DNA from 3 places in the Rossellomorea sp. FS2 genome. Region 1 is predicted to be linked to each of the others. Evidence: predicted binding sites of a transcription regulator. Region 1 holds the regulator's gene; each other region holds the start of a gene.
What was found. The regulator LexA, encoded in region 1, represses DNA repair genes until DNA is damaged. The targets are predictions, from matches to a motif close to CGAACATATGTTCG.
Positions count from the first base shown of each region.

Region 1 (10,397 bases):
GATACGATATTGCTGCCTTGATCAAGAATGACGGACGATTTATTTCTCGGGAAAGCGCAGGAATTGACAAAAGAATGTTCTTTTGTCGAAGCGTACCGGGGGTGAAAATCCGCAGAATGTGTTTGCATATAGAATGGCGAGGTGAACCCTTTGGACCAACAACCGATGCGAATGAAGAACAACGGTCAGATCAGCATCGTCCTCAATTCACAAAAACGGAATCCGCTGCGGGATTCGATGATACAGGAATCCATTCCTCAGTCCATGCCCCAGGAGCATGCTGCTTTGAAAGAAATAGAAGAAGAATTGGGCACACTCATCGGAATGGACGAAATGAAGAAAATGGTGAAGGAGATCTATGCTTGGATATACGTGAATAAAAAACGTGAAATGATGGGACTGAAAGCGGGGAAACAAGCCCTTCATATGATGTTCAAAGGGAATCCCGGAACAGGTAAGACAACCGTGGCCAGAATCATAGGCAAGCTGTTCCTGAAGATGAATGTGCTGTCGAAAGGACATCTTATAGAAGCAGAGAGAGCGGACCTGGTAGGTGAATACATTGGGCATACAGCTCAGAAGACCCGAGACCTTGTCAAAAAGGCGTTGGGCGGGATCCTGTTTGTCGATGAAGCCTATTCTCTGGGTCGGGGAGGAGAGAAGGATTTCGGGAAAGAAGCTATCGATACCCTGGTGAAGCATATGGAGGATAAGCAGCATGAGTTCATCTTGATCCTTGCCGGCTACTCAAAGGAAATGGATCATTTTCTTACGCTGAATCCCGGGCTTCAATCAAGGTTTCCCCTCGTGTTTCATTTCCCCGATTATTCCGTCGACCAGCTGATGGACATCAGTAAGCTCATGCTTAAGGAAAAGGAATATATGCTCAGCCACGATGCCGAACGGAAAATACGTGAGCACCTTCACGGGGTGAAGAATGCCATTACGGCGAATGCATTTTCCAATGGACGATATGTACGGAACATCCTTGAGAAATCCATCAGGGCCCATGCCATGCGTCTTCTCATGGAAAATAACTATGACCGGCATGAATTAATGACCCTGAGGAGCAACGATCTTGTCTTCACACGGAAGGACAGCGATTGAAAAAACATGCATTCGTAAAGAATGCATGTTTTTTTAGGCTTCCGATTGGAGCCTTTTATTCGGCAGCTTCCATTTATATAGATAGGAAAACACACGTAACGCGGTGGTGATGACAAATAAGGCATATAATTCAATCGGTGATTCTGCTATGCCGAATCCGACAGCCATCCCCGAGACGACGGCCCAAACCGCGTATATCTCAGATCTGAATACGAGGGGTTTCCTGCCGGCTAGCAGGTCCCTAACAATCCCGCCTCCCGTACCCGTCAGAACGGCGGCCACGATTATTGCGCTCATGGGATGATCCATGTTGACGGCATACAGGGCCCCCTGTATGGCAAATGCAGACAAGCCGATGGCATCGAAGAAGTTACCCCACCGTTTCCAGTGCTTCAATAGATTGTGGGGGAAAAGAAAGACGGCCGTAATAGCGAGGAGGGCGATCTGAAATAGCATACCCTGCTCCCAGAGTGCGGAAATGGGAACGCCGATCAATAAATTCCGGATCGCTCCGCCACCGAAAGCCGTGACGATTCCGAGTACGTATACACCCAGTATGTCATATTCTTCTTCCATCGCAACAATCGCACCTGACACCGCAAAGGCAACAGTGCCGATGATACTCAATACTTCCCATGTCATACCCTGGTCTTCCTCTCCTGATCGTACTCTTTAAACCTATCTGATTGTATCACGGCAACATGGATTTGCAACCATTTTTGCCGTAGTGTTTGTGAGGAATATTTGATATGATTGGTCTGTTGGTCTGCAGTATTAAGTGAGACTGTGAGCCGGCGCAAAGGAATTCGAAAAGCAGAAGGGAATTTATAGACATGTTTGATCAATTAAAACACGGAGAGGTCCTGCAGCCGCTTGCCCGATCCGTTGAACAATCCATAGCCCATATCCATGCAGCCATTGATGAGCGGGCAGAACGAAATCAATTCAATGTATTAACTTCTTTTCAGAAGCATCGTGTGAGTGACTCCCATTTCAACCCTTCGACAGGGTATGGGTACGATGATGCAGGAAGGGATACTTTAGAGAGCATTTACGCAGATGTGTTCGGCGGAGAGGCGGGGCTCGTTCGTCCCCAGATCATCTCGGGCACACATGCGATATCCATCGCACTCTTCGGCATCCTCCGTCCAGGAGATGAATTGGTATACATAACAGGAAAGCCTTACGACACCCTTGAAGAAATCGTCGGGATCAGAGGGAAGGGTGCAGGCTCCCTGAAGGACTTCCATATCGACTACCGGAGCATCGACCTTACTTCCGACGGTAAAGTAGACTTCGGTGCAGTAAGAGAGGCGCTGGGCACGAAAACGAAAATGGTGGGGATCCAGCGTTCGAAGGGATACGCCAACCGTCCTTCCTTCACAGTGGAAGAGATCAAAGCCATGATTGATTTCGTCAAAGAGATCGATCCATCGATCGTCGTTTTCGTTGATAACTGCTACGGTGAATTTGTTGAAGACCGTGAACCATGCCATGTCGGAGCCGACCTTATGGCGGGATCGCTCATAAAGAATCCCGGGGGCGGACTTGCGAAAACGGGAGGATATATCGTAGGGAAGAAGGAATTGGTCGAAGCGTGTTCGTACCGCATGACGTCGCCGGGTATCGGTGCGGAGGCGGGGGCTTCCCTCTACAGTCTTCAGGAAATGTATCAAGGATTTTTCCTCGCTCCCCACGTGGTGGCGCAATCCTTGAAAGGGGCCGTCTTCACTAGTGCTTTCCTGACAGAGCTCGGGATGGATACGAATCCAGCCCCTGATGCTCCCCGTACCGATTTGATCCAATCTGTCCAATTCGGTGATCGGGACCGGATGGTCGCTTTCTGTCAGGCTATTCAATTCGCTTCACCCGTGAATTCTCATTTCACCCCATATCCCAACTATATGCCTGGATATGTGGATGATGTCATCATGGCTGCAGGCACGTTCGTTCAGGGGGCGAGCATCGAATTGTCGGCTGACGGACCATTAAGGCCTCCATACGTTGCATATGTACAGGGGGGACTGACCTATTCCCATGTGAAGATCGCGGTGTGCACGGCCGTCGATGAATTGATCGAAAAAGGTTTTATGCCCCATTTAAAAGGTTAATATGATAAGTACAAAAGGATAGTCGATCAGTGACTATCCTTTTGTTGTTGACCCGAGCACAAAAAACCGCAAAAAGAATCACACTATTCAAAATGGATGATCAAAAAATATGTAAGGTAATCTAACATATTATTGACAGAATTCCTGACATTGAATATAATGAACACATGAACGAACAACAAAGGGGGAATCACGATGAGCGGAAGTGAAATTCGTCGAACGATGGCATTGTTCCCAATTAGCATTGTCATGCAGCTCACGGACTTGACGGCTCGTCAGATTCGATACTATGAAGAGCATGAATTGATCAATCCGGCCCGTACGGAAGGAAATCGAAGGCTCTTCTCCCTGAACGACATCGATAAACTCCTGGAGGTCAAGGATCTTTTGGAACAAGGGATCAACATGGCCGGCATCAAAAGGATTTTCGCTGTCTCGGGTCAGGAAACGAAAGTAGCATCTGACGTTAGTGGCAAGAAGGAAGAAAAAGCACGGCAGGATCTTTCTGACGATGATCTCCGCAAGCTGCTCCGGAATGAATTGATGCATTCCGGGCGCTTTAGCAAAACATCTCTTCGTCAAGGTGACATGTCACGCTTCTTTCATTAAATAAACCTTTACTAAACCTGAGGAGGAATTACGCAAAATGGCAAAGTATACTCGTGAAGATGTACTAAGATTGGCGAATGAAGAAGGTGTTAAATTCATCCGTCTCCAGTTCACAGACATCCTGGGAACGATCAAAAACGTGGAAATCCCTTTCAGTCAGCTTGAAAAGGCGCTTGACAACAAAATGATGTTCGATGGTTCTTCCATTGAAGGATTTGTACGGATCGAAGAATCCGATATGTATCTATTCCCGGATCTTGATACGTGGTTGGTATTCCCTTGGACAGCCGAAAAAGGGAAGGTTGCCCGTTTGATCTGTGACATCTATAACCCAGATGGAACTCCGTTCGAAGGAGATCCGCGTAATAACCTCAAACGTATTCTGAGCCAAATGGAAGAGCTTGGATTTACTGATTTTAACCTCGGGCCTGAACCGGAATTCTTCCTATTCAAGCTGGATGTGAATGGTGAACCGACCCTCGAATTGAATGATAACGGAGGATACTTCGATCTTGCACCTACGGATCTTGGGGAAAACTGCCGTCGCGATATCGCACTTGAACTTGAAGAAATGGGCTTTGAAATCGAAGCTTCCCACCATGAGGTTGCTCCTGGTCAGCACGAGATCGATTTCAAATATGCCAATGCCCTCAAGGCTTGTGACGACATTCAAACATTCAAACTCGTTGTTAAGACCATTGCCCGCAAACACGGACTGCATGCTACCTTCATGCCAAAACCGTTGTTCGGGGTGAATGGTTCCGGAATGCACTGCAATATGTCACTTTTCAAAAGCGGCGTGAACTCATTCTTCGATGAAAAAGGCGATCTTCAATTGAGCGATACAGCGCGTCAATTCCTTGCCGGTATCATTAAACACGCAACGAGCTTCACGGCCATTACAAACCCTACGGTCAACTCTTATAAACGTCTTGTTCCAGGGTACGAAGCTCCATGTTATGTTGCATGGTCTGCGCGTAACCGCAGCCCGCTCATCCGTATCCCGGCATCACGCGGTCTAAGCACGCGCGTTGAGGTGCGAAGCGTCGATCCGGCAGCCAATCCATATCTTGCGATGAGTGTACTGCTTGCCGCCGGTCTTGATGGAATCAAGAACAGCTTGGAAGCACCTAAGCCAATTGACCGTAACATCTACGTTATGGACAAAAAAGAGCGTGAAGAAGCAGGAATCACAGATCTGCCGGCAACCCTTCATGCTGCACTTGAACAGCTGAAAACAAATGAAGTCATCGTTGGTGCTCTTGGTGAGCATATCTTCGAACACTTTGTAGAAGCGAAAGAAATCGAGTGGGATATGTTCCGTACACAAGTTCATCCTTGGGAGCGCGAGCAATATATCCAAATGTATTAATCTATTGAAAAAGACCCCGGTAGGATTTAATCCTTCCGGGGTCTTTTTTGTAGATTGAAAGAATGAGCTTAGCGCAATCTTCACCGATGGCGGGTTCCATGGGAAAACATACCTTTGTTCTTGGGGTAGGGATTAACCCTTCTCGAACCAAACGTTTTCTTGGATAGGAGATCATGGCCATGATCCATCCGTCAGGCTGTCAAAGAAGTTTTATCATCTGTCAGCAGTAGAAGCGAGTCCTGAATCTTTTTACTTGTAGAGCTTAGTCCGATCGTCTCCACTTTACAGCCTTGATTTTTGCATTTGGCCAGGACTTTCGCGATGGCTGCTACTGCAGATTCATCCCAGATGTGGGCATGGGAAAGATCGATCTTAACGTACTGAACTTCGCCGGTCAGTTGAATGGAGCCTACGAACGTATCCACTGATGCAAAGAATAGTTGGCCTTCAACCGTGAACTTGCGCTTAACACCATCCACTTCTTCCGTAACCTTCAACTTTGATAGTTTGGCCACAAAGATCATGGCACTCAGCAATACCCCTGCAATAACACCTTTTGATAGATCATGAGTGGCAACCACGATCGCCACGGTGATGAGCATCACTGCGGCATCTCCTTTCGGGGCTTTCCAGATATAACGGAAGGAAGACCAGTCGAAGGTACCGATAGAAACCATGATCATAATTCCAGCAAGAACGGCCATGGGAATCTTCACAACAAGGTCCCCAAGTACGATGATGAGAAACATCAGGAAGGCCCCGGCTACGAATGTGGACAAGCGCCCGCGTCCTCCGGACTTTACATTGATCACCGACTGACCGATCATCGCGCATCCGGCCATCCCACCGAAGAATCCATTAATGATATTGGCGACACCCTGACCCCTTGCTTCCTGATTTTTATTGCTGTCCGTATCCGTCATGTCATCAACGATTGAGGCCGTCATGAGGGATTCGAGCAGTCCTACAATCGCTAGGGCGAGTGAGTAGGGGAAAATGATGCTCAATGTTTCAAATGAAAACGGCACATCAGGAAGGAAGAACGAAGGCAAGGTCTGGCTTATCGTCCCCAGATCTCCTACGGTCCTCAAGTCTGCTTGTGAAAACAAGGCGATGGCGGTTAGCACCACAATGGCTACAAGTGGTGCAGGGATGGACTTGACGAACCGTGGGAGTACATACACAATCACCAACGTCACCGCCACAAATACATAGGTCATCCCGTTGATATTGAAGAAGTGAGGCACTTGTGCCGAAAAAATCAGGATGGCCAGTGCATTCACGAAGCCGATCATCACAGCACGGGGTATGAATTTCATGAGTCTCGCGATTTTACATACACCGAACAGGAGTTGGAAGATTCCCGTCAAGATGGTGGCCGCCAACAGATAATTCAACCCGTAATCTTTGACAAGCGGGACCATGACGAGTGCCATGGCACCGGTAGCAGCAGAAATCAAGGCCGGTCTTCCGCCTACAAAGGAAATAATGACGGCAATGCAGAAAGAAGCATATAGCCCGACCATGGGATCGACACCGGCTATGATGGAAAAGGCAATGGCTTCCGGAATGAGGGCAAGGGCGACGACGATCCCGGAAAGGATGTCTCCCTTGACATTCGAAAACCACTGCTGTTTTATGGTATTCTTCATATTGTCACCTCGTAGAAATCGTAAATTTACGTTCAATAAAAAAAAGTTTATCACCGACTTTCCCAAAAGTGAACCTTTTTGGGAAAGTTATTCAAGAATAGGTTGGGGAGGGAAGAGACGCCTATGATCATCGGATACTACAGACCGAGCTTTGAGGATCCAGAAGGACGGCAACAGGAAACAGAGCTCCTGAAGATAGAATGCAAGGTTTTATACAGGGAGGAACATTCTTCACCTAAGAGAAGGGTAAAACTGGAAGAACTGCTAGCCGTAGTTGGGGAAGGAGATACGGTCGTGGTCACTTCCTTAATCGACTTCGCTGATTCCAGCCGACAGTTACTGGAGCTATTGAACCAGCTTGAAGCGAAAGGTACACGCTTCATTTCTATATCAGAAGGGCTGTCGACCAGTCCGGGGCAGTCGTACCGTTTTCAGGAAGTCCTTGAGCATCTTATAAGCTTTCAAAGCGATGTGATCAGTGAAAGGACAAAAAAAGGCATAGGTGAAGCGAAAGAGAAGGGAGTCAGTACGGGACGGCCGCGCAAGCCGGATGAAAATGTAAAAAAGGCGATCGACATGTACGAAACGAAAACCTACAGTCTTTCAGAAATCAAAGAGAAGACGGGCATCAGTAAGTCCACCCTCTACCGATATCTCGAAAGATAGCAAAAAAGAGCTCCGGTCACATGTGACCGGAGCTCTTTTCTAGATATCATTAATGAACTTGCCGGTAGACACCGACGACTTTCCCGAGGATCGATACATTGCGGAGGATGATCGGGTCCATGGAAGAGTTTTCAGGCTGGAGCCTTACGAAATCCTTTTCTTTGAAGAAACGTTTCACGGTCGCCTCATCCTCTTCAGTCATGGCGACGACGATCTCACCATTGTTGGCTGTCTGCTGCTGCCTTACGATGACGAAATCACCGTCGAGGATCCCGGCTTCAATCATACTGTCACCCATGATTTCAAGCATAAAGGTATGCTCGTCAGCCGGAGCCATTCTCTCTGGGAGAGGGAAGTATTCTTCGACGTTTTCAACCGCTGTGATCGGTTGACCCGCCGTGACTTTCCCGATGAGGGGAACATTCACGACATTGTGACGGGGGATCGAGTCTTCCACAAGGTCGAGGATCTCAATGGCTCTTGGCTTGGTAGGATCCCTGCGGATGAGACCTTTGCTTTCAAGTCGGGCCAGGTGGCCGTGGACAGTAGAACTTGAAGCCAGTCCCACCGCTTCCCCGATTTCGCGCACGGAAGGCGGATAGCCTTTTTCTTTCACGGAGCTTTTGATATATTCCAAGATATCCTGCTGCCGTTTGGATAGTTTTGTCATAGTCACGCACCTCTATCTATCGATCTTATGTTCCCATTATAACATGGTGGTGGGAACGATACAAACATAAGTTCGAATTTTTGATTGACTCCAAACGGATGTTCGTATTATGATGGATGTAACAAATAGAACAAACATTCGTATGGAGGGAATCATTATGGCAGGGAAACTTTGGGCGAATTACTCATATATACTTGTATTTTTTGGCTTGGCACTTGTGGCATCAATCTATTTCATTCTTCAAATGGAACACGGAGTATCTTATCATAGTATAGAGGTGCAGGAGGGCGATACGCTCTGGACCATTGCAGATCAATACAGCAGCGACTCTTCCATGTCCACCGATGAATTTATCAAATGGGTGGGTGAACAGAATAATCTGGCCACCTATACAATTTCTGCGGGTGATTCCCTTGTGCTCCCAGTCGAGAAAAAGCTCGGGATCAACGGGGATTATCAGTATGTCATGAACGAGGAATAGAGGGGTTTTGAATGAATGCAATCATCTACTGTCGGGTGAGCACGAAGAAGGATACACAGGAAACATCACTCGAGCGTCAGGAAGAAGAGCTGGCGAAACTTGCACGGGAGTACGGAATGCAGGTTTCATCGGTCATAAGGGATCAGGCAAGTGGCTATGACCTTGATCGGCCTGGCGTTCTCGAGATGCTTGATCTTGTAAGGGATCAGGCGATCGATGCAGTGTTGATCCAGGATGAGACAAGGATCGGAAGGGGAAATGCGAAGATTGCCCTGATCCATTGCCTTTTGAAGGAGGATGTCAAGATTATCAGTCAGTCCCAGAGCGGGGAGCTGCATCTGTCGGACTCTGACTCCATGGTCATTAACATCGTAAGCATGGTGGAGGAATATCAGCGCAAGCTGCATAATTTGAAGATCAAAAGAGGCATGAAACGGGCCGTGGCGAACGGATTCCGTCCCCAGAAGAATTTGAAGAACAAGGGGAATATTGAGGGTAGGGAGCGTAAGGAAGTCCCCGTTGAAGAAATTGTCAGGCTGCGCAAGAATGAATTGACCTTTGCAGAGATTGCCGCTACTCTTCGGGGATTCGGCTATGATGTTTCGAAGGCAACCGTTCATAGGCGTTATAAAGAGCATATGGATGCAGTCGATCAAGCGTAACCCTTGTCATCCCCTATTATATTTAGTAACATGTCGTTATACGTTACCGAAATCAAAGGGGTTTTATAGATGCTTTCAAAAGAAAAGATGAACCGGATCAATGAATTATCCAAAAAATCTAAGTCTACCGGACTTTCAGCAGATGAAGCGAAGGAACAGACCAGATTGAGGAAAGAATATCTTGAGACGTTCCGCCAATCCATGAAAGGGACCATTGAAAACACCAGGATCTTTGATCCCGATGGAAATGAAGTGACGCCCAAGAAGATACAGGAAATTCAAAACAAAAAGAAACACTGATTCTCAGTAGTCAATACTGGATCACGCGGACTTCAAAGCGTGATCCTTTTTATTATGCAAAAAAAGTGCCAGTAATTCCGAACGGATATCAGTTTTAACAAAAAGGAAGACGTGGTATCATTCAAGATAGTTGTATAAACAGCCAAAGAAGATTAATATTAAGTAGAGATTGAAAAGGAAGGATGTCTGACATGTTTGATAAAACAGATCAATTAGCAATTAACACAATCCGAACGTTATCGATCGATGCGATCGAAAAGGCAAACTCCGGTCATCCGGGAATGCCGATGGGTGCAGCTCCTATGGCGTATGCTCTATGGACACGCTTCATGAACCATAACCCCAAAAATCCACATTGGTTTAACCGTGACCGTTTCGTTCTCTCTGCAGGACATGGGTCAATGCTTTTATACAGCTTGCTTCACCTTTCAGGCTATGATGTTTCCATGGATGACCTGAAGAATTTCCGCCAGTGGGGTAGTAAAACACCAGGACACCCTGAGTATAAACATACAGCAGGTGTAGAAGCGACAACAGGTCCACTTGGACAAGGAATCGCGATGGCAGTTGGTATGGCCATGGCTGAGAGACATATGGCAGCCACTTATAATAAAGAGGGCCACGACATCATCGATCACTTTACATATTCCATCTGTGGAGACGGAGATTTGATGGAGGGCGTTTCAGCTGAGGCGGCCTCACTTGCTGCTCACTTGAAATTGGGCCGCTTGGTCGTTCTTTATGATTCAAATGATATTTCCCTTGAC
Region 1 is NZ_JBLRVS010000001.1:1,236,481-1,246,877, reverse strand. Features, by position in the region: gene spoVK (stage V sporulation protein K) at 172-1,107, shown strand; gene ACNA6I_RS06590 (trimeric intracellular cation channel family protein) at 1,141-1,749, opposite strand; gene ACNA6I_RS06585 (aminotransferase class I/II-fold pyridoxal phosphate-dependent enzyme) at 1,941-3,218, shown strand; gene ACNA6I_RS06580 (MerR family transcriptional regulator) at 3,414-3,827, shown strand; gene glnA (type I glutamate--ammonia ligase) at 3,865-5,199, shown strand; gene ACNA6I_RS06570 (SulP family inorganic anion transporter) at 5,391-6,851, opposite strand; gene ACNA6I_RS06565 (recombinase family protein) at 6,975-7,517, shown strand; gene lexA (transcriptional repressor LexA) at 7,567-8,187, opposite strand; gene ACNA6I_RS06555 (LysM peptidoglycan-binding domain-containing protein) at 8,345-8,668, shown strand; gene ACNA6I_RS06550 (recombinase family protein) at 8,680-9,330, shown strand; gene ACNA6I_RS06545 (DUF896 domain-containing protein) at 9,400-9,630, shown strand; gene tkt (transketolase) at 9,822-10,397, shown strand, end outside.

Region 2 (10,397 bases), 190 kb from region 1:
TTACCTCGTACGACGATTTTTCCTTTGCCTGTTTCGTACGCCTTCCTGATGCCGTCGATGCCCTGGATGATCCCTCCTGTCGGAAAATCAGGGCCTTTCAGGACGGTCATCAATTCTTCCACCGTACTGTCAGGACAATCCATCCTCATGATGGCTGCATCGATCACTTCTCCGAGATGATGCGGGGGTATATCCGTTGCATACCCGGCCGAGATCCCTGTCGAACCATTCACCAACAGGTTCGGGAAGCGGGACGGAAGGACGGTGGGCTCTTCGGAGGTGTCATCAAAGTTCGGGATGAAATCGACAGTCTTTTTGTCGATATCCCTTAAAAGTTCCATGGAAATGGCGGAAAGTCTGGCTTCTGTGTAACGCATGGCAGCGGGAGGATCGCCGTCGATGCTCCCGTTATTCCCGTGCATTTCAACAAGATACTTCCGGACTTTCCATTCCTGGCTCATCCTCACCATGGCATCATAGACCGATGTATCTCCGTGGGGATGGTAGTTACCGATGACATTACCGACCGTTTTAGCCGATTTTCTGAACCCTTTTTCCTGCGTGTTGCCGTCCACATACATCGCGTAAAGGATCCTGCGCTGAACTGGTTTCAATCCATCACGCGCATCGGGCAGGGCGCGTTCCTGGATGATGTATTTACTGTAACGACCGAAGCGGTCTCCGATGACCTCTTCAAGAGGCAGATCTTGATAGCGTTCCACTGATGTCATTATTGCCCCTCCTCTGCGACCATGATGTTCTCATTCTCAAGAATGCTTCCTTCTTCTTCAAGACCGAAGGCAACGTTGCTTTCGATCCACTTCCGCCGTGGCTCGACCTTATCGCCCATCAGCGTGGTGACACGGCGTTCCGCTCTGGCAGCATCATCGATTTTCACGCGAATGAGAGCCCTTGTTTCGGGATCCATCGTCGTTTCCCACAGCTGATCGGCATTCATTTCACCCAGTCCTTTGTAGCGCTGGATCATATATCCTTTTCCGATTTTGGAGACGGCGCCCTTCAGCTCTTCATCCGTCCATGCATACTCGATCTTTTCCTTCTTCCCTACGCCTTTGCTCACTTTATAGAGGGGTGGAAGGGCGATATACACCTTTCCTGCTTCTACAAGGGGTTTCATATAGCGATAGAAGAACGTCAGTAAGAGGACTTGGATATGGGCACCATCTGTATCGGCATCCGTCATGATCACGATCTTATCGTAGTTGATATCATCCACATTGAACTCAGGGCCAACTCCGCCGCCGATGGCATGAATGATCGTGTTGATTTCTTCGTTCTTGAAGATGTCGGCAAGCTTGGCTTTTTCCGTATTGATTACCTTTCCCCTTAGAGGAAGGATCGCCTGGAATTTCCTGTCTCGACCTTGTTTTGCTGATCCACCGGCGGAATCACCCTCCACTAGATACAGTTCATTCCGCTCAGGATTCCTGGATTGTGCAGGCGTCAATTTGCCGGATAATACAGTTTCGGACCTCTTCCGCTTTTTCCCGTTCCTTGCTTCTTCCCTTGCTTTTCGTGCTGCTTCACGCGCCTGTGCGGCTTTGATGGATTTTTTGATCAGCAATGAGCTTGTGTCGGGATTCTCCTCTAGAAAATAGAGCAAATGCTCGGACACAACGGCATCGACTGCAGAACGTGCTTCACTTGTCCCTAGCTTCCCTTTCGTCTGACCTTCGAACTGGAGGAGTTCTTCCGGTATACGGACGGAAACGATGCTTGAAAGTCCTTCCCGGATATCGGTTCCTTCAAGATTTTTGTCGCGGTCTTTCAGGATGCCTGCTTTCCGTGCGTATTCATTGAACACCCTTGTCATGGCCGTTTTGGCTCCAGCTTCGTGTGTTCCTCCGTCCTTGGTGCGGACATTGTTGACGAAGGAGAGGATGTTTTCTGAGAAGCCATCGTTGAATTGGAAGGCGAACTCAACTTCGATTGTATGGTTCTCCCCTTCGAAAAAGGCGACTTTATGAAGGTTGTCCTTCTCCTCATTCAAGTACTCCACAAACGCCTGTATTCCGCTTTCATAATGGAATACATCCTTTTGATCATGTCGTTCATCAATAATTTCGATTTTAAACCCTTTAAGCAGGAAGGCTGATTCCCTGAGGCGCTCACAAAGAGTGTCGTAATTATAGGTGGTTGTGCTGAAGATGGTCGGATCGGGCTTGAAGTGGATCTTTGTTCCGGTCTTTTTTGTCGTCCCGATCTTCTCAAGCGTCGTCTCAGGCTTCCCCCCGTTGATGAACTTCTGCTGATACTTTGTTCCATCCCTTTCAATGGTGACGGTCAGCCACTCTGATAGGGCATTGACGACGGATGCACCGACTCCATGAAGGCCTCCGCTCGTCTTGTAACCGCCCTGTCCGAATTTCCCTCCGGCGTGAAGGACCGTCAGGATGACCTCCGGAGTCGGTTTACCAGAACGGTGCATTCCAGTAGGCATCCCGCGCCCTTTATCTTGAACGGAGATACTATTATCTTTATGTATGGTGACGATGATCTCGTTTCCGAAACCGGCCAACGCCTCATCCACCGAATTATCCACGATTTCATATACCAGATGATGAAGTCCCCTTGTATCAGTCGAACCGATGTACATCCCCGGCCGTTTCCTTACGGCTTCAAGGCCTTCTAATACTTGAATGGCATCATCATTGTAATCCATGGTCTTTTTCTGACTGGCCACGAACATTCCCCTTTCAACACTTTCACTTACTTGTTTATGTACTACTATATCATAAGAACGCATGTTCGTTCACCCGTAAAATGGTGAACCACTATGCTTTATTTTAGCGTTATATTTGAAATTCGCAAATGAAAATCCCTGAATTTACATAATCCCGGATAACATTTTTCTGCAGAAATGTCACAGAAAAAACAAGCGGCATCATTCGCCGCTTGCCTGTAAATCCTATCTGGTTAAGGCATGTTCCACTTTGATACAACGATCCATGATGACCGTATACCCTTTTTCTTTGAGGAAGGAATAGGCCTCCTCATTCACAACACCGAGCTGGGACCAGAATACCGGCGAATCGATCTCATCAAATTCGCGGGCAATTTCAGGTAGGAATTCAGAACGTCTGAAGACATTGACGATATCGACAGGACCCTCGATGTCTTTTAAACTGCTGACAGCCTTCACCCCGAGAGCGGACTCGATCGTTGGGTTGACAGGGATGATTTCATAACCGCTGGCCTGCATCGCCTGGGAGACGGTATAGGAGGTCCTGGCGGGATTATCACTCAGTCCGATGACGGCTATCCGTCTCGACCGTTTCAGGATGCGACCGATTTCTTCTCTACTTGGATTCTCCATGGTTGATAACCTCCTTTAAACATCACTATTCCCTTATTTCTCCACCCTAATCTTGAATTCCTTTTGATTTTGTTAAGTATTTTTTTTCATCAGAATCTGTTCCGTTATGATGGCTACGATGGTGCCGAGAATAAGCCCGTTATTCAAAATTGATGCCGCGATGACAGGAAGACCTTCAAAAGCACTGGCTGGAACACCCATGGCACCTACACCGATGATCAAAGCGATTCCGGCTGTGAAGTGGACGCGATCCACTTCTTTGACCTTTCTGTATTCATCGAGGGCGAGGCCGACCATCTTGATGAAGATGACCGTGGTCACCGCATAACCGACGGGTGCCGGCAGACTGGCGAACACATTCATCACTTTCGGTACGAAGCTTGCGATGACGATGATGATGCTTCCGAGGATAAACGGAAGCGTAGAGAAAAGCCTTGTAGAAGCAACGAAACCTGCAGCACCTGAGATCGGGACAGAGCCGATCGCGGAGAACCCTCCGCCGAGGAGCTGATTGATACCCGCAGCAATACCACTTTGCGTATAGCGTACCGGTACCTCCTTACCGCTTTTTTTCATCACTTCTTCCATGACCCGTATCGAAGCGATCATATTCGTCGTTAACAGGAAGGTGATGAAGATGGCTGTTACAATGATTCCCGAATCGAATACCGGTCTTCCGAAGGCAAACACCTCCGGAAGGGAGAACCAGCTGCTCGAAACAGACGTGGTCTTGGTCAGCCCTAAGAGACCAAAGATGATCCAGCCGCCGATCAAGGCGAAGATGATCGAATATCTCTGGAGCCATTGAACCTTATGCCCTTGTAGATAGAGGGCGATGAGGATTGTCAGTGCGCTGCCGAGCAGAACAAGCCAGTCAAACGGCTGCCCTTCATGCTGGATGCCAAACATTCCCTTGACGAATGATCCGCTCAGCTGCAGGATCAAGAGCATGAGGTAGACAAATGTAATCGTGGGGGTGAAAAGAGAGGTCAGTTTTTTCAATAAACCTGTCAACGACAGGATAATAAAGATGATTCCGCTTACAATCATCCCCCCTTGAAGAACGCCCATCACTTGACTGTGCGACTCGTACAGCGTTCCTGCGAATCCGGCATATATGGTAAATACACCCCACCACAAACCCGCGGGTCCTTCATTAATCGGCAGTCTATGCCCGATAAGCGCCTGAATCAGACTTGCGGCACCTAATACAAAAATGGTTCTCTGGATGAAACCAGCCGTCTCGGCAGGAGACAGCTGGAAGAGGTCGGCAATCGCAATGGGGGCGGCAATGGATCCTGCGATCATGAATGCCATCCATTGGAATGCGGCTAAGACGAGTTGCATGTTGACACCTTCATTTCTATTTTCTAGTCTAACGATTCATTTTAACATAACTGTGCCTCTATGGATCATATGTTATACAAAGAGGATTCACTATCTACTTTTAAGAACAGGTACTAATTTTTACAGTATTTTTCCCCTATGAATAGGTAAAACATGTTACTATAAGAGTGGATTAGTTATATTAAAGGAGAAATGAACATGATCTTAGCCCTTATACTCGTATTATCCTATCTTTTGGGCTCCATTCCCTCAGGACTATGGATTGGAAAATCCTTTTACGGAATAGATATACGCGAACATGGAAGTGGAAATCTTGGCGGGACCAATACCTTCAGGGTGCTGGGTAAAAAAGCGGGGATGACCGTTACCGCAATGGATATTCTTAAAGGAACGGCCGCAACGCTCATTCCGTTACTCTTCGCCAGTACTCAGGACTACCAGCTTCTTGCTGGAGTCGTAGCTGTCGTGGGACATATGTTCCCGGTTTTTGCAGGTTTCAGAGGAGGAAAAGCGGTTGCCACATCTGCAGGCGTCCTGCTTGGATATGCCCCGCTGGTGTTTGTCATCCTCCTGGCTGTATTTTTCATCAGCCTTTACTTTAGCAAATACGTATCGCTTTCCTCCATGTTGGCAGGAGTGTTCGCCTTCATCTATACGCTGATCGTGTGGGACATTCCCCTCATCATCGTCGTAGGCATACTTACAGCCTTTGTCATCTACCGGCATCGAAGCAATATCGTCCGTATTAAAAATAAAACCGAACCGAAAGTCACATGGATTTGATGTACAAACGAAAAGCCCATTTCAGGGCTTTTTTCTTTTGTTTGCCTCCTCCTCCATGTCGAACCCTGTATAAATTTAAAAAATTTCGCCTATTCCCTTCTTTTTTGTGTAAAATAGGGTGAAGTCAACTAGTCAAAAAGGATGATGAATGTGAATAAAAAAATGATCGGGCTCGCGATTGCTTTTCTATTGCTGATTGCAGTCGGAGGTCTTTTGAGCATGCAGTACAATGATGCCGGTACACAAACAGGTGGACTCGCTTCTGATCAGCATGCAGTCAGGGAGTTGCAAGTTAAAGATAAGTCCATTGAAACCAGTGCCACCATCGCAGGAATTGGGGATATCCTTCTGCATGACCGGGTGTATGAAGACGCGAAAAAAGACGGTTCGTACGACTTTGCGCCCATGTTTGCAGGTGTAAAAGACATACTCAAGTCACCTGATTTCCTGATTGCCAATCAGGAATCGACACCAGGCGGTACAAAGATCGGATTGTCCACTTACCCGTCCTTTAACAGTCCATACGAAATCATCGACACACTCCAGGACGTAGGGGTGGATGTTGTAACAACGGCAAACAATCACTCCATTGACCGCGGGGAAAAAGGTCTTCTAAGTGCCATCGATTATTATGAAAAAGTGTCCATGCCCTATGTCGGTACATTTAAGAATCAGAAAGATCAGGATACGATCCGTACATTCAATGTCAATGGGATCAAATTTGCTCTCTTATCGTATACATACGGAACAAATGGCATCCCGGTGCCTGCAGGTAAAGAGTATCTCGTGAATCTCATCGACGAAGACAACATGATCAACGAAATTAAAAGAGCCAGGAAACTTGACGTGGATATGGTCGTGATGAGCCTTCACTGGGGAAATGAATATGAGCGGTTCCCGAATGAAGAACAGAAACGATTAGGGAAAGTCATGACGGAAAATGGAGTCGATGTCATTTTTGGACACCATCCTCATGTGCTACAACCCATTGAGAAAGTGAAGACAGAAGATGGCCGTGAAGCCATCATCGTTTATTCATTGGGGAATTTCCTTTCAGGACAAAAAGATGACTACAAGGATATCGGGGGCATGGCCACTGTGACGGTGAATAAATCGATCCAGGATGGCCGTGTGACTCTCTCTTATCCTTCAGTCGACTTCGAACCGACGTATGTGTCCGAGCAGGGGTATTCCAACTATCGTCTTCACCCCCTTTCTGAGGCCCATAAAAAAGGACTGATTTCAAACTCGGCAAAGGAAATCACTACACATATGACCGATGGGATGGCTCAATAAAAAGGTTCATAAGAGCGCATAACTAGTGGTTTCGCTTCATTCAGGCTATAATGGGAAGGAACCTTTAGGTTGAATACATATCAAGAAGGGAGTCTCGATCGATGAAGATACATCTATCAGATGAAGCACTTGCCTGGTTTAAAGACGAAATGCTCGTAGATGAAGGAGAGTATGTCCGTTTTTATGTACGCTATGGAGGATCGAGCCCGTTGCATGACAGCTTCTCACTAGGTGTCAGCAAGGAAGAGCCGATCGAAGCGGCAGAAACGTTGGAAAAGGCCGATCGGACCTTCTTCGTTGAAGAACGTGATCTGTGGTTTTTTGACGGACATGACCTATTCGTGGAATTTGATTCCTCCAGAGAAGAGCCTGCTTACGAATATAAAAAAGCATAAGAAAAAAAGGCTGGCCATTATGGTCAGCCTTTTCTCTTATGAGATATGGAAGCGGTCAATGTGATCCTCCAGTCCCTCTGCCATGAGTATCTGCAGCTGCTTCTCTCCAAGAAGGTCAAAGTGAGGGTATCCTTTATGGCGATGATCAATCCACTCAGGCTTCAAACCATATCCCCTCCCCCATTGAATAAGTGCATCCAGGTCGGAACATCCCGCTTTCGTGACGGTTTTTGCATCCGGGAATCGGGAATCCAGCCAGTAGTGTGTCAGGAACGCGATTTTCCCTTGTGCCACCTGCTTCTTCCATCGGTTTAGCTCCGTACGGTTGATACCAAAGGCCATATCATTCAGTCCTTTTTCTTCGCCTTCTCATACGCTTCATGCCATTCCGGGAATGTCTTCCGTATGGAAACGGGGCGGAAGGAATCTTTTTTGACACACACGTGTCTCGATTCACCGCTCAGGGCGAGTTTGCCTTCACCGTTATAGATTTCGTAGCCGTATGTAACGCGTATGCCATCGTATTCTTCGATCCACGTCTTGATCAATGCTCTTTCCCCGTAACGGACAGGTGTCTTGTACGCGACATTCAAGTCGATAACAGGAGACAGGATTCCCTGCTGCTCCATTTCTACATATTGAAAGCCCAAGTCTTCAATTATTTTCGTTCTGCCAAGTTCCATCCACACCAAATAGTTGGCGTGATAGACGACACCCATTTGATCCGTTTCAGCATATCGTACTTCAATGGATTTTTCTGATATTTGCATAGTAGCACCTCTTTTTTCAGTTCACCCCATTTTAACATAACATGGGAAAGGAATGAATTGTGGTGCTTAACAAGAAAGCCACCCGTTGTCACCGGGTGGCTGTGGTCATGTGTGGGATTCATCCTTGATTTCTTGACGGAAGGCTTCGATGCTTTCTTTCCGTCTCTCATTCTTTTGTCGAATGGATTCCAGCTGTTCCTCGCTGTCTGTGAAAGCCATGGATTCTTCAGCTTTATCGATATTCTCCAGCGTGTTCTGGACCATCCCTTGAAGCTTTTGTGCATTGTCTCGTCGATCGTCTGGACGATGATTCATACTAAGTCCCCCTCTGAGTATTATTCACCTTTTGTTTGAATCACTTGTGCATGTTTCCCTGATGTATCCTGCATCTGTTTTCCTTTATTCCCTCCGGCAGCCCTCTGCTGGGTACCAATATGGTTCGGAACAAACTGTTTGCTGTCGCGCTTCGGATTACTCATGAATATCCCCTCCTTACTCATTAGTCTGTCCATTCCCACAAATCGGATCATGCGAAATTATTGCCAGAAAAAATCATAAAAAAAAGCCGAAGTTCATTCGGCTCTGTCTAAGGGACGCTTGATTTCATAGCGTGCATCGATCCGTTCTTCGATGGCATTCATCGCTTCCGGATCAAGCATCAATTGCTTTTTATTTTCATTCACTAAATCGGTGAAGCTGCGTTTCCTTGGTCTTCTCATGGTACACCGCCTTATCATAATGGAAGTTGTATAAACAGTATAGCCAATTATCAGACTGTTTAAACAACATAAGATAAGTTCAGTTCACCGCTCTCTCCAATTCATCCAGAGACGTGAAGGCCCCGATCTTCTTATGAATGATCACACCTTTTTCATCAATAATGAATGTCGTTGGTACGGTTAAAATATCGTAGGCAGAATTGATTTTATCGTCTTCATCGAGTAAAACGGGAAATGTCATCCCCATGTTTTTCTCATATTGCTTTACGTTGTATTGTGGGTCAATGTTGATTGCCATGATAACCACATCCTTGTTCTTCTTATCATGGAATTCCTGAAAGATCGGTATTTCATCCTTGCAAGGTGGACACCATGTGGCCCAGAAATTCAGGATCACTTTTTTACCCCGTAATTCTGATAAAGTGACCGTCTTGCCTGCTGTCGTTTTTAGTGAAAAGTCCAGCGCCTGGTCCCCAACATTCGGTCCAGGATAATGCTCAACGGGAACCTCCCCCGGATCTCCTTCTTCTATATCGACCAATTGGTCGAACCCCTGTTGTTCTGCCAAGAGGGCGGTTGGTCGAGATTGATTTTCAACATATAGGCTGTATACCAATAGGGCAATGAGTAATAAACCGAAAAATGATTTCATCTTTAATCCCCTCCATGGACATCCTCTTCTTACGTTATGCAGGCATGTCCACATATATGAGGAAAAGAGCATACAAAAAGCCCCCGTACGAGACGGGGGCTTTCATATTATGATTGTAGTTTGCCGCGAAGGACCATTTGCAGGATACCGCCGTGACGGTAGTAATCCACTTCCACATCAGAGTCAAATCGAGCAAGTACGTCAAATTCTACCTTCGTACCATCTTCTTTGACTGCTGTTACCGTTAAGATATCTCGAGGTTTGACATCATCCGTAATGTTCACGGAGATGGCTTCCTTACCGGTCAATCCAAGGGTTTCAGCACTTTCTCCCTGCTTGAATTGAAGAGGAAGCACACCCATCATGACAAGGTTTGAACGGTGGATACGCTCGTAGCTTTCAGCGATGACCGTCTTGATGCCAAGAAGGTTCGTACCTTTTGCTGCCCAGTCACGTGAAGAACCCATACCGTAATCTTTACCGGCAAGGATCGCAAGACCTGTGCCATCTTCCTGATACTTCATGCATGCATCATAGATCGGCATGATCTCTTCTTCAGGCCAGTAGGTAGTGAAACCACCTTCTGTGCCAGGAGCGATCTGGTTACGGATACGGATGTTGGCAAATGTTCCACGCATCATGACTTCGTGGTTTCCACGACGTGAACCGTATGAGTTGAAATCACGTGGTTCTACCCCATTGGCACGAAGGTATTTTCCTGCAGGTGTATCTTTGCCGATGGCCCCTGCCGGTGAAATATGGTCGGTTGTGACAGAATCACCGAACTTACCTACGACGCGGAGGCCGTCAAGTCCCTGGATCGCTTCAGGAGTCGGAGCAAGACCTGTAAAGAATGATGGATTCTGGATGTACGTAGAATTCTCATCAAAGCTGTAAAGAGGCTCGTTGCTAGTCTTGATCTCATTCCAGCGCTCATTCTCAGTGAATACGTGCTCATATTCCCTGCGGAAAAGCTCAGGAGTAACGGTCGATTTCACGACGTCTTTGACTTCATCCTGTGATGGCCAGATATCGTTGAAGAACACATCGTTACCGTCTTTATCTTTACCAAGTGAATCTTTCTCAAGATCGATATCC
Region 2 is NZ_JBLRVS010000001.1:1,042,899-1,053,295, forward strand. Features, by position in the region: gene parC (DNA topoisomerase IV subunit A) at 1-731, opposite strand, end outside; gene parE (DNA topoisomerase IV subunit B) at 731-2,704, opposite strand; gene ACNA6I_RS05585 (CoA-binding protein) at 2,930-3,337, opposite strand; gene ACNA6I_RS05590 (purine/pyrimidine permease) at 3,410-4,684, opposite strand; gene plsY (glycerol-3-phosphate 1-O-acyltransferase PlsY) at 4,883-5,467, shown strand; gene ACNA6I_RS05600 (CapA family protein) at 5,612-6,763, shown strand; gene ACNA6I_RS05605 (HesB/YadR/YfhF family protein) at 6,865-7,158, shown strand; gene ACNA6I_RS05610 (hypothetical protein) at 7,195-7,500, opposite strand; gene ACNA6I_RS05615 (acyl-CoA thioesterase) at 7,506-7,928, opposite strand; gene tlp (small acid-soluble spore protein Tlp) at 8,034-8,243, opposite strand; gene ACNA6I_RS05625 (acid-soluble spore protein N) at 8,264-8,407, opposite strand; gene ACNA6I_RS05630 (FbpB family small basic protein) at 8,501-8,647, opposite strand; gene ACNA6I_RS05635 (peroxiredoxin family protein) at 8,727-9,299, opposite strand; gene acnA (aconitate hydratase AcnA) at 9,407-10,397, opposite strand, start outside.
Region 2: the regulator LexA is predicted to act here: its motif matches at 2,759-2,772, upstream of parE (DNA topoisomerase IV subunit B).

Region 3 (10,397 bases), on a different contig from region 1:
TGCGCCATAAGTCGTTCATCCTTCCGCTTTCAGCTCGAGAATGGTATCGCGAAGCTGGGCTGCCCGTTCGAAATCGAGGGCTTTGGCCGCTTCCTTCATTTCCCCTTCTAGGCTGGCAATAAGTTTTTGTCTCTCCGGTTTGGACAGTTTCGACACATTTGTGCGACCTCCGTCCATCTCCTCTGTATCCTCCACTTCGCGAGTGGCCTTGATGGCATCACGGATTTCCTTCTGGATCGTCGTCGGGGTGATGCCGTGCTTCTCGTTGTATTCTTCCTGGATTTCCCGGCGACGCTTCGTCTCGCTGATCGCCTTCTCCATGGAATCGGTCATCTTATCTGCATACATGATGACTTTCCCTTCGCTGTTACGGGCCGCACGTCCGATGGTCTGGATCAAGGATCGTTCGGACCGGAGGAAACCTTCCTTATCGGCGTCGAGTATCGTCACCAAGGACACTTCAGGTATATCCAGCCCCTCCCTTAGGAGGTTGATCCCGATGAGAACATCATATTTTCCGAGGCGGAGATCACGGATGATCTCGATCCGCTCCAGGGTCTTGATCTCGGAATGCAGGTATTGGACCTTGATGCCGATTTCCTTCAGATAGGCACTGAGGTCCTCGGACATCTTCTTCGTGAGGGTGGTGACAAGGACACGTTCGTCCTTTTCCACCCGTTCATTGATTTCACCGATAAGGTCATCGATCTGCCCTTCGATGGGACGCACTTCGATAATCGGATCAAGCAGACCCGTCGGACGGATGATCTGCTCGACCATTTCCGGACTGTGCTCAAGCTCATAAGGACCCGGCGTCGCAGACACGTAAAGAAGCTGATTCGTCTTCCCTTCGAACTCATCGAACTTCAACGGACGGTTATCCATGGCGGATGGCAGGCGGAATCCGTGGTCCACGAGCACTTTTTTACGCGCCTGGTCCCCGTTGAACATACCGCGGACCTGCGGAAGCGTCACATGGGACTCATCGATGACGATGAGGAAGTCTTCCGGGAAGTAATCCATCAGGGTGTAAGGCGTAGAGCCGGGCGGTCTCAGCGTAAGATGACGGGAATAGTTCTCGATTCCTGAACAGAAGCCCATCTCCCTCATCATCTCAAGGTCATATCGGGTCCGCTGCTCCAGACGCTGTGCTTCGAGGAGCTTATCTTCCTCCCTCATGACCTTGAGCTGTTCTTCAAGCTCCTTCTCGATGTTTTCGATGGCCACCTTCATCTTCTCTTCGCGGGTGACGAAGTGGGAAGCCGGGAAAATCGCGACATGATCGCGGTCACCCATGATTTCCCCCGTGAGGGCATCGACTTCACGGATCCGGTCGATTTCATCACCGAAAAACTCGACCCTCATGCAGTGTTCATCCCGTGATGCCGGGAAGATTTCCACCACGTCACCGCGGACCCTGAACGTCCCGCGCTGAAAGTCGATATCATTTCGTTCATATTGTATATCCACAAGCTTCCTCAAAAGCTGATTACGTTCAATTTCCATCCCAACGCGCAGGGACAGGACAAGCTCCCTGTATTCTTCCGGATTACCCAACCCGTAGATACAGGATACACTTGCGATGATAATGACATCCTTCCGTTCAAACAGTGCGGAGGTGGCAGAGTGGCGAAGCTTATCGATCTCATCATTGATGCTCGCATCCTTCTCGATGAACGTATCGGTCTGAGGGACATATGCCTCCGGCTGGTAGTAATCGTAGTAACTTACGAAGTACTCTACGGCATTGTCGGGAAAGAATTCCTTGAACTCGCTGTAGAGCTGTCCGGCCAGCGTTTTATTGTGGGCAATGATAAGAGTGGGCTTCTCCACTTCCTTGATGACATTGGAAACGGTGAACGTCTTTCCCGTTCCCGTCGCCCCGAGGAGCGTCTGGTGGCGTTTGCCTTCCTTGATGCCCTCTACCAGCTTCTTGATTGCCAGGGGCTGGTCCCCTTCAGGTTTGTATTTAGACTTTAGCTCGAATTGATCTTTCACCGTGAAACCTCCTATAGGTAAGGAACAGTATGTTCTATGCTTGTCTATACCCATCCCTTGCACTGTCCATTCGTCTCTTCCCATTTTACCACAATCGGTCGGAATTTAACCATCAATAAGCGAACAAAAGTTCGTTTTTATTCCACAGGACGCCTTAAACTGTGGACAATCTCCGGTTCGACAATCTTCCTGCTGGCAATCGACAGCATTCGACGACTTTTACACACACCTTGTGGATATATCTGTTGATAACCACTATGGTGCTGTGGAAAAGAAGACCCTTTACCCACAATTCGTCAAAATTCTTGTGTACTTTAAAATTGAGAACGCATACAAACTGTGCATAACTCAAGAAAACAAAAAAAGCACTCCCTACTGGGAATGCCCGGTTATTCACTTTTTCGCCCTTTTCCCTTCATCCGCCCGCTGTACCAAAAACCCGCTGTCAAACTGGCTGCGTCGATCACGATCAGCAGAATGGAGTCCGTATATCCTTTGGAAACGGAAGCGGCGATCAGTGCCACGGTCAAGAGAAGTCCGATATATCGATTATAGGTCACCCTCGAAAAGAATACGACGAGGAGGCCGGGCAGGAAGGCTGCCAGAATGATCTTGGACACATTCAACTCTCCTTAAAGAAGGAATATCAATTAGTTTAACGGATATTCCCTCTTCTGGAAAGAGGCATCAGACCCCTGATGACAGAATCCGTTCCGTCCTCTCTTTCAATTCACTGTGGGGGATGAATTTCTCGGCCAGCATGTCCGGCAAGACGTACTCAAGGAAGTATTTCACACTCGCAAGCTCCTTGAATTTAATGATCGTCGAAAGGGCTTCCTGATAGATCTCCATAAAAAGCGGCTCCGGATTCCCTTTTTGGATCTCGCCGAACGATTCATACAGAAGATCAACTTTGTCGGCTACGGATAAAATCCTGCCTTCCAGTGTCTCGTCCTTCCCTTCTTTGAAGCGATTCCTGTATACATCATGGAATTGCGGAGGGAATTCTGTTGTGATGAACTTTTTCACCATCTGATCCTCCACCTGGCTGAACAGTTCCCTGAGTTCCTTCGACGCATATTTCACAGGCGTCTTGATGTCCCCGGTGAAAAGCTCTGCATAATCATGATTCAACGCCTTTTCATACAGGGACTTCCAATCGACATCCTGTCCCTCTTGTTCTTCCACGGTTCCGAGAAATTGTGCAATCTTCGTCACCTTGAAAGAGTGGCTGGCCACATTGTGCTGATGATATTTGAACCGACCTGGACAACGGATGAGCGTCTCGAGGTCTGATAGACTTTTAAAGTAGTGATGGATCCCCATTTCGATTCTCCTCTCTAAGGCATACTATGATGTGCCGGATGTATTGCCAATGGCAGAAGCCCTTTGCCATAGACTTCCCCGCTTACCTGAATATAAACAAATCCCCCCTGCACGGTGCAAGGGAGGATTTGTGGGGTCTATATTAAATCAATCTGACCGATACGACCCCATCGATGCCTTCAATCTTCTGTTTCAGTCCCGCCTGCTCTTCTTCGGTCAGGACGTGATCAAGATCGATCATCGTGTAGGCCCATGTGGCTTTGCTTCGATTGATCATGTCGGCAATATTGACAGCGAAGCCGGAGAGGGCCGTCGTGATCTGCCCCACCATGTTCGGGATATTCTGATGCATGACGGTGAGCCTCATCTTTCCGCTGTACGGAAGCTCGACATCAGGCAGATTCACGGCATGCTTGATGTTCCCTGTTTCCAGATAGGTCTTCAACTGCTTCGTCGCCATGACGGCACAGTTTTCTTCGGACTCCACGGTCGAAGCGCCCAGGTGGGGTACGGGGACGACATTCTTCATGGAAAGGACCCGGGAATTCGGGAAGTCGGTCACATACTTACTTACCGTTCCGGACTCGAGAGCCTGCCCGAGGGTACTCTCATCCACCAGCTCACCACGTGAGAAGTTCAGGATGGTCATTCCTTGTTTCATCTTGTTGAAGCTCGATTCGTTCACGAGGCGATTTGTCTTATCAGTCAACGGGATATGAAGGGTGACGAAATCGCATTCCGCCCATACTTCATCGATGTGCATGGCACGATTGACGTCGCGCGAAAGCCTCCAGGCCGCATCCACCGAAATGAACGGATCATACGCAACCACGTCCATCCCAAGGGCGAGTGCATCGTTGGCCACAAGGACACCGATGGCCCCAAGACCGACGACGCCCAGCTTCTTGCCTTTGATTTCACTTCCTACAAACTCCTTCTTCTTCGCTTCCACGACAGCTGCCACATCATCCCCATGTTCCTGAAGGGTTTTTGCCCATCCCACCGCCGAAAAAAGATTCCTCGAAGAAGCAATGAGATTGGCAAGAACGAGTTCCTTCACGGCATTGGCATTGGCACCAGGCGTATTGAATACGACAATCCCTTTTTCCGTACACTCGTCAATGGGGATATTATTCACTCCGGCACCGGCCCTCGCAATGGCTTTCACAGATTGTGGAAACTCGAAGTCATGGAGATTCTTGGATCTGACAAGAATTCCATCGGGATCACCGCTTCCGTTCAGATAATAATTCAAATCTTCTTCAATAAGGGACAACCCCCGTTGGCTGATGGCATTGAATGTATTAATGGTCAACATGTGATGTTCCTCCTTGGTCTGCTTCGAATTCTTTCATGAAATCCACCAATGCCCTGACTCCTTCAAGGGGCATGGCGTTATAGAGGCTCGCCCGCATGCCGCCAACGGAACGATGTCCCTTCAGGAACTCGAACCCGCGTTCTTTCGCTTGTTCCAGGAAGAGCTTGTTCCGTTCATCACTGTCTGTGGTGAACGGGATGTTCATCAGTGAGCGGCTTGCTTCAGGTACAGGATTGGAGAACAGGCTTGATTCGTCGATACAGCTATATAGCAGCCCCGCTTTCTCCCGGTTGAGTGCCTCCATACCTGCCACCCCGCCGTTTTCCTTCACCCACTCAAGAACGAGCTTAAGCACATAGATAGCGAAGGTAGGAGGCGTATTGAACATGGATCCGTTCTTCACGTACGTTTCATAATTCAACATGGTCGGGCATGTGTCCGGTGCTTTCCCGATGAAATCTCTGCGGACGATCGCAACGGTGACACCCGATGGACCAAGGTTCTTCTGGGCCCCGGCATAAATCAGGCCGAACGAAGACACATCGATCGGTTCCGACAGGATATGGGATGACATATCCGCCACGAGGGGAATGCCGCCTGTTTCGGGATAAGTGGCGTACCTTGTCCCTTCTATTGTATTGTTGGACGTGATGTGGACGTACGCTGCATCAGGAGAGAAATCTTCTTTTGTATACGCAGGGATATCTTCCGGTGACTCAATTTGATGGATGCTTCCGAGTTTTCCCGCTTCCTTGACCGCTTTCTTCGACCAGCTTCCCGTCACGATATAGTCAGCGACACCATGTTCAGCAAGAAGATTCATCGGGACCATGGAAAACTGCAGAGAAGCGCCTCCCTGAAGGAAAAGGACTTCATACTCTTCAGGGATGGTCATAAGCTCCCTCAGCAGGGCTTCTGCCCCCTCGATGACTTCTTCGAACGGACCGGAACGATGGCTCAATTCCATGATAGACATGCCCGTCCCGTCGTAGTTCAATAATTCCTGTTGCACTTTTTCCAATACTGGACGGGGAAGAACGGCTGGACCTGCAGAAAAATTGAACACTTGCTTCAACAAAAACACCACCTACACAATCGTTCAGAATTTTTCCAAAGTATATGAAGAAACATGACATTCGTCAACAACCCTGACGAACGAAGAAAACGCTTACGAAGTAAGATTTTAAGAGATAGCGCAAAAATTGCGGGGTTCTTATTGTTTTTGGAATAATCACTCAAACACAAAAAATAAGGCAGCAATAGCTGCCTTATCCTGTAAGGATATCTTCTTTCGGGTATCGGATTTTCTCTTTACCCGGTCGCGAGAGGGAGTATGCGAGGGTCAACGGACCCATTTTCCCTGCGAACATGACGAAGATGATGACCCACTTCCCGACGGTACTTAACTCCGGACTGAAATTCATGGATAAGCCGACGGTGCCGAATGCCGATACCACTTCGAATAATAGCGTGAGGAAATCCGCTCCTTTTTCCGAGATGGTAAGGATGAATAAGGCCCCTACAACCAAAAGGACGCTAAGGGTGGATATCGCCAGGGATTTCAGGATGACCGTTTGATCAATGGAGCGCCGGAAGATCTTGACTTCTTTTTTATCCCTCAAGAAGGCACCTACCGCGAGAAGGATCATGAGGAATGTCGTAAGCTTGATCCCCCCACCTGTGGATGCACTTCCTGCCCCGATGAACATGAGAAGGACCGTAAAGAAAAGAGTCGGACTTTCCATCTCACCATAATCAAGCGTATTGAACCCTGCGGTCCTCGGTGTCACGGCCTGAAAGTAGGAAGCCAATCCTTTGTCACCGAGAGAAAGAGGTCCCAGTGTACCCGGGTTGTTATACTCCAGGACGAAGATGATGATCGTTGCTACCACATTGATCAAAAGCGTACCCAGGATCATGATCTTCGAGTGGAGGGACAGCTTCTTAAACGCACGTGATTTCCACCCGTCCACCAAGACGGTGAATCCTATCCCACCGATGATGAAAAGGAAGGATAGAGTGAAGGTGATGACCGGATTCCCCACAAATCGCATCATGTTGTCGGGCCACAAACCGAATCCGGCGTTATTAAAAGCGGAAACAGAATGGAAAAGGCTATAAAACAAGCCTTCTGACCACCCGTATCGGGGCACCCATTGAGTGGCAAGGAAGGTCATTCCGATCCCCTCCACCAGCAATGAAAAGGTGAAAAGGTATTTCACGAGCATGATCACCCCGCCCACAGAGGTCTGATTCAACGACTGTTGCAGCAACAGCCGTTCCTTGAATCCGATCTTCTTCCCGAGCATCATGACGATCAGGACAGCGAACGACATGATGCCCAGCCCTCCAAGCTGGATCAGACACATGACGACAATCTGACCGAAAATGGTGTAGACGGAACCGGTATCGACAACGGCAAGCCCCGTCACGGTCATGGCTGAGGTTGTCGTAAAAAGGGCTTCGAGCCACGTGATCGGCTCTGTCGTCGAGATGGGAAGCTTCAAGAGAGCCATACCCACCATGATGAAAAAGGCAAAGACTGCCACCAGCAGCTGCGGTGGACTTAAATGGATGACCCTGTACTTCATGGTTATACCCCTTCTTTTTCAAATCGATTGATATCGCGATTATGGCCGATCACAATCAACAGATCTCCCAGTTCAACCGTATCGTCTGCACTCGGTGAGACAATGACCTCATCCCCGCGATGGATGGCAATGATATTGCATCCATACCGCGCACGGACGTCAAGATCCATGAGCGTACGGTTCGCAACTTTGGACGAAGCCCTGACCTCTACGATGCTATGCTCCTTTGAAAGTTCGATGTAGTCGATGATTTTCTCCGATGTCATATGATGAGCGATTTTTTTCGCCATGTCCCGTTCAGGATGGATGACCTTGTCGGCACCGATCCTTTCAAGCACCTTTTGATGGTACGCATTCGACGCCTTCACCCAGACCTCCTTGACACCCAGCTCTTTCAGAAGCAGTGTCGTCAGGATGCTCGCCTCCACGCTTTCTCCGAATGATACGATCACGTGATCGAAATTACGGAGGCCGAGGGATCTCAATACGGACTCATCCATGGCATTGGCCTGGACGGCGTGAGTCGCCACATCCGCGTAGCGCTGAACCACCTCTTCGTGCAGATCGATTGCCAGCACCTCTGTATCAAGCCTGCTCAATTCCTCCACCAGGTTCCCCCCGAATTTTCCAAGACCGATAACGGCGAATTGCTTTTTCATGATGTACTCCTCCAACTGACTTTACTGATATTTTCGTATCTTTTGTTGTTTTCCACTTGTTCATTCATCTTCCATGATGAATCATGCTGATTCATTAAATGAAGGCACAAAAAAGACCGCAGGAACTAAGCCTGTGGCCATCGTCTATACGATTCCAAGGTTCATTCACTCCCATTTACGCTTACGAGGTTAGCTGACGGATTCGGGCCATGGAAGCAGCCCTACCTTAAAAAGGATTCACCCCTAATGAACTCGGGTCCCCCGCTTCTTTGCAGAATTAAGCGATGATATGATATAAAGCAACCAGCTTTGATGATAGATATATTACTCCTAGACACATTCGTTGTCTATAACTATTTTAGCCTTTTTTTCGCGGGGAATGAGAAATGGATGAACCACCATCATTTACTTGCTCCGTCCATGGTTTCGAACCCTGCGTTTAGGGAATATTGCTTATAAAATGCAAACTGAAGGGAAGAAGTAGCCATGGCTGACATTACATCGGTCCTGCCTTCCGGTAAGGACAACTCAAAGGATATCAAACCATGGATCAGGGGGTTCGCCCGCATAGGATTCATATCAAGGGGACTCGTCTACATGCTGATTGGCGCCCTGGCCGTCATGGCAGCTTTCGGAGTGGGCGGAAGCACATCTGACTCGAACGGCGCATTCGCAGCCATTGCATCCAAGCCTTTCGGTGAGGTATTATTATGGATCGTCGGCATCGGACTTCTCGGCGTGGTCATCTGGAGCTTAATCCAAGCCATTACCGATCCTGAATACCACGGAGATCAGGGGAAATCCATCGTACGGAGGATTACCCACATCTTTACGGGTGCAGCTTACGGGATCCTCGGCTTCAATGCCATTGCCATCGCCCTTCACGCCAAAGGCGGCTCGAGTTCTGAGCAGACCATGTCTGCAAAGCTCCTTTCCCAGCCTTTCGGTCAATGGATTGTCGGCATCATCGGGCTGGCTATCATCGGATTCGCGCTTCACGAGCTTTACTCGGCTTATACAGAAAAATTCGCGAAGCAATTCAAGAAAGGAAGCATGTCAAAGCACGAGTGGAAGTTCAGTAAAAGGACCGGAAAAATCGGTCTCACTGCCCGAGGCATCGTATTCCTTCTCGTAGGATACTTCTTCATCCGGACCGCCATCACGGCTGACCCCGATAAAACCAAGGGATTGGACGGGGCACTATCCGAAATTGCCCAGCAGCCTTTCGGACAATGGCTACTGGCCATCGTGGCGGCCGGCCTGTTCCTCTACGGGGTCTTTGAGATCCTCCGAGGGAAGAATCGACATTTAAGCATATTCTAAGCCCCTCTCCGGGCTTTTTTATATGATGACAATCGTAAGAAAAGAGGGACCAACTATGAAGTCATTATGGACGAAATACAAAAGCATATCCCTGATCACGAAAATCACCGTTGCCCTGGTCCTTGGGGTCATCGCAGGGGTAATCTTCGGAGAGCGTGCCGCCTCCATATCCATCCTGGGGGACATCCTCATCCATCTCCTGTCGTTCCTGATCATCCCCCTTATCCTCTTCACACTCATGACAGGTGTGAACCAAACGAGCATCAAGGAACTTGGGAAGACGGGGAGCAAAGTGTTCCTCTACTACGTTCTTTCATCCGCTTTCGCCATCATCGTGGGGTTAGCCGTCGCGAGCATATTCCAACCCGGGACCGGAATGGAGCTCGATCAATCTCAGTCATTCGACGTTCCCGATGACCCCGGCTTGAAGAGCGTATTCCTGTCGATCATTCCCGACAATATCATAAAGGCCTTTACCGAGCTGAACCTGTTGGGGATCATCTTCACCGCCATCGTATTCGGGACCGCCATCTCCTATTTGCGTTCCACGAAAGAATACGGCGAACTGGGTGAACACGTCTTTAAAGTCATTGAGGGACTCAATGAAGCAAGCCTCGCCATCATGAAGGCGATCCTGCACTATCTCCCAATCGGCATTTTCGCCATCATGGCCAAAACGGTGGGAGAACAGGGGGCGGGTACACTCCTGTCCCTCGGGAATATGATCATGGTCCTTTATATCGCACTCATCGTCCAGCTGCTTCTCTACACCGTTGCCATGGTCATGGTCAAGATCAACCCCCTTTCGTTTTATTCAAAGGCACGAACTCCCATGATCACGGCCTTCGTGACACAGAGCAGCACCGGCACCCTGCCTTTATCCCTTCAAGCCGCCAGGGAAATGGGGATCCCGAAGAGCCTCTACGGGTTGAGTCTCCCCCTTGGTGCAACAATTAACATGGACGGGGCCGCCATCCGGATTGCCGTATCCGCCGTGTTCGCCGCAAATGTCGTCGGAGATCCGTTGAGCCTGACGGATATGGCCCTTGTGGTAGTGGTCGGAACGCTCGCATCCATTGGAACGGCAGGCGTCCCGGGAGCCGGCATCCTCATGATCGCCACCGTCTTCACCCAAATCGGCCTTCCCATGGAAGCCGTTGCCCTCCTGACCGCCATCGACGC
Region 3 is NZ_JBLRVS010000005.1:169,983-180,379, reverse strand. Features, by position in the region: gene uvrA (excinuclease ABC subunit UvrA) at 1-8, opposite strand, end outside; gene uvrB (excinuclease ABC subunit UvrB) at 16-1,998, opposite strand; gene ACNA6I_RS17290 (CsbA family protein) at 2,388-2,618, opposite strand; gene ACNA6I_RS17285 (HD domain-containing protein) at 2,686-3,324, opposite strand; gene ACNA6I_RS17280 (phosphoglycerate dehydrogenase) at 3,467-4,642, opposite strand; gene serC (3-phosphoserine/phosphohydroxythreonine transaminase) at 4,629-5,717, opposite strand; gene ACNA6I_RS17270 (TrkH family potassium uptake protein) at 5,911-7,233, opposite strand; gene ACNA6I_RS17265 (potassium channel family protein) at 7,236-7,892, opposite strand; cyclic di-AMP (ydaO/yuaA leader) riboswitch at 8,056-8,186, opposite strand; gene ACNA6I_RS17260 (DUF1206 domain-containing protein) at 8,379-9,215, shown strand; gene ACNA6I_RS17255 (dicarboxylate/amino acid:cation symporter) at 9,271-10,397, shown strand, end outside.
Region 3: the regulator LexA is predicted to act here: its motif matches at 2,119-2,132, upstream of uvrB (excinuclease ABC subunit UvrB).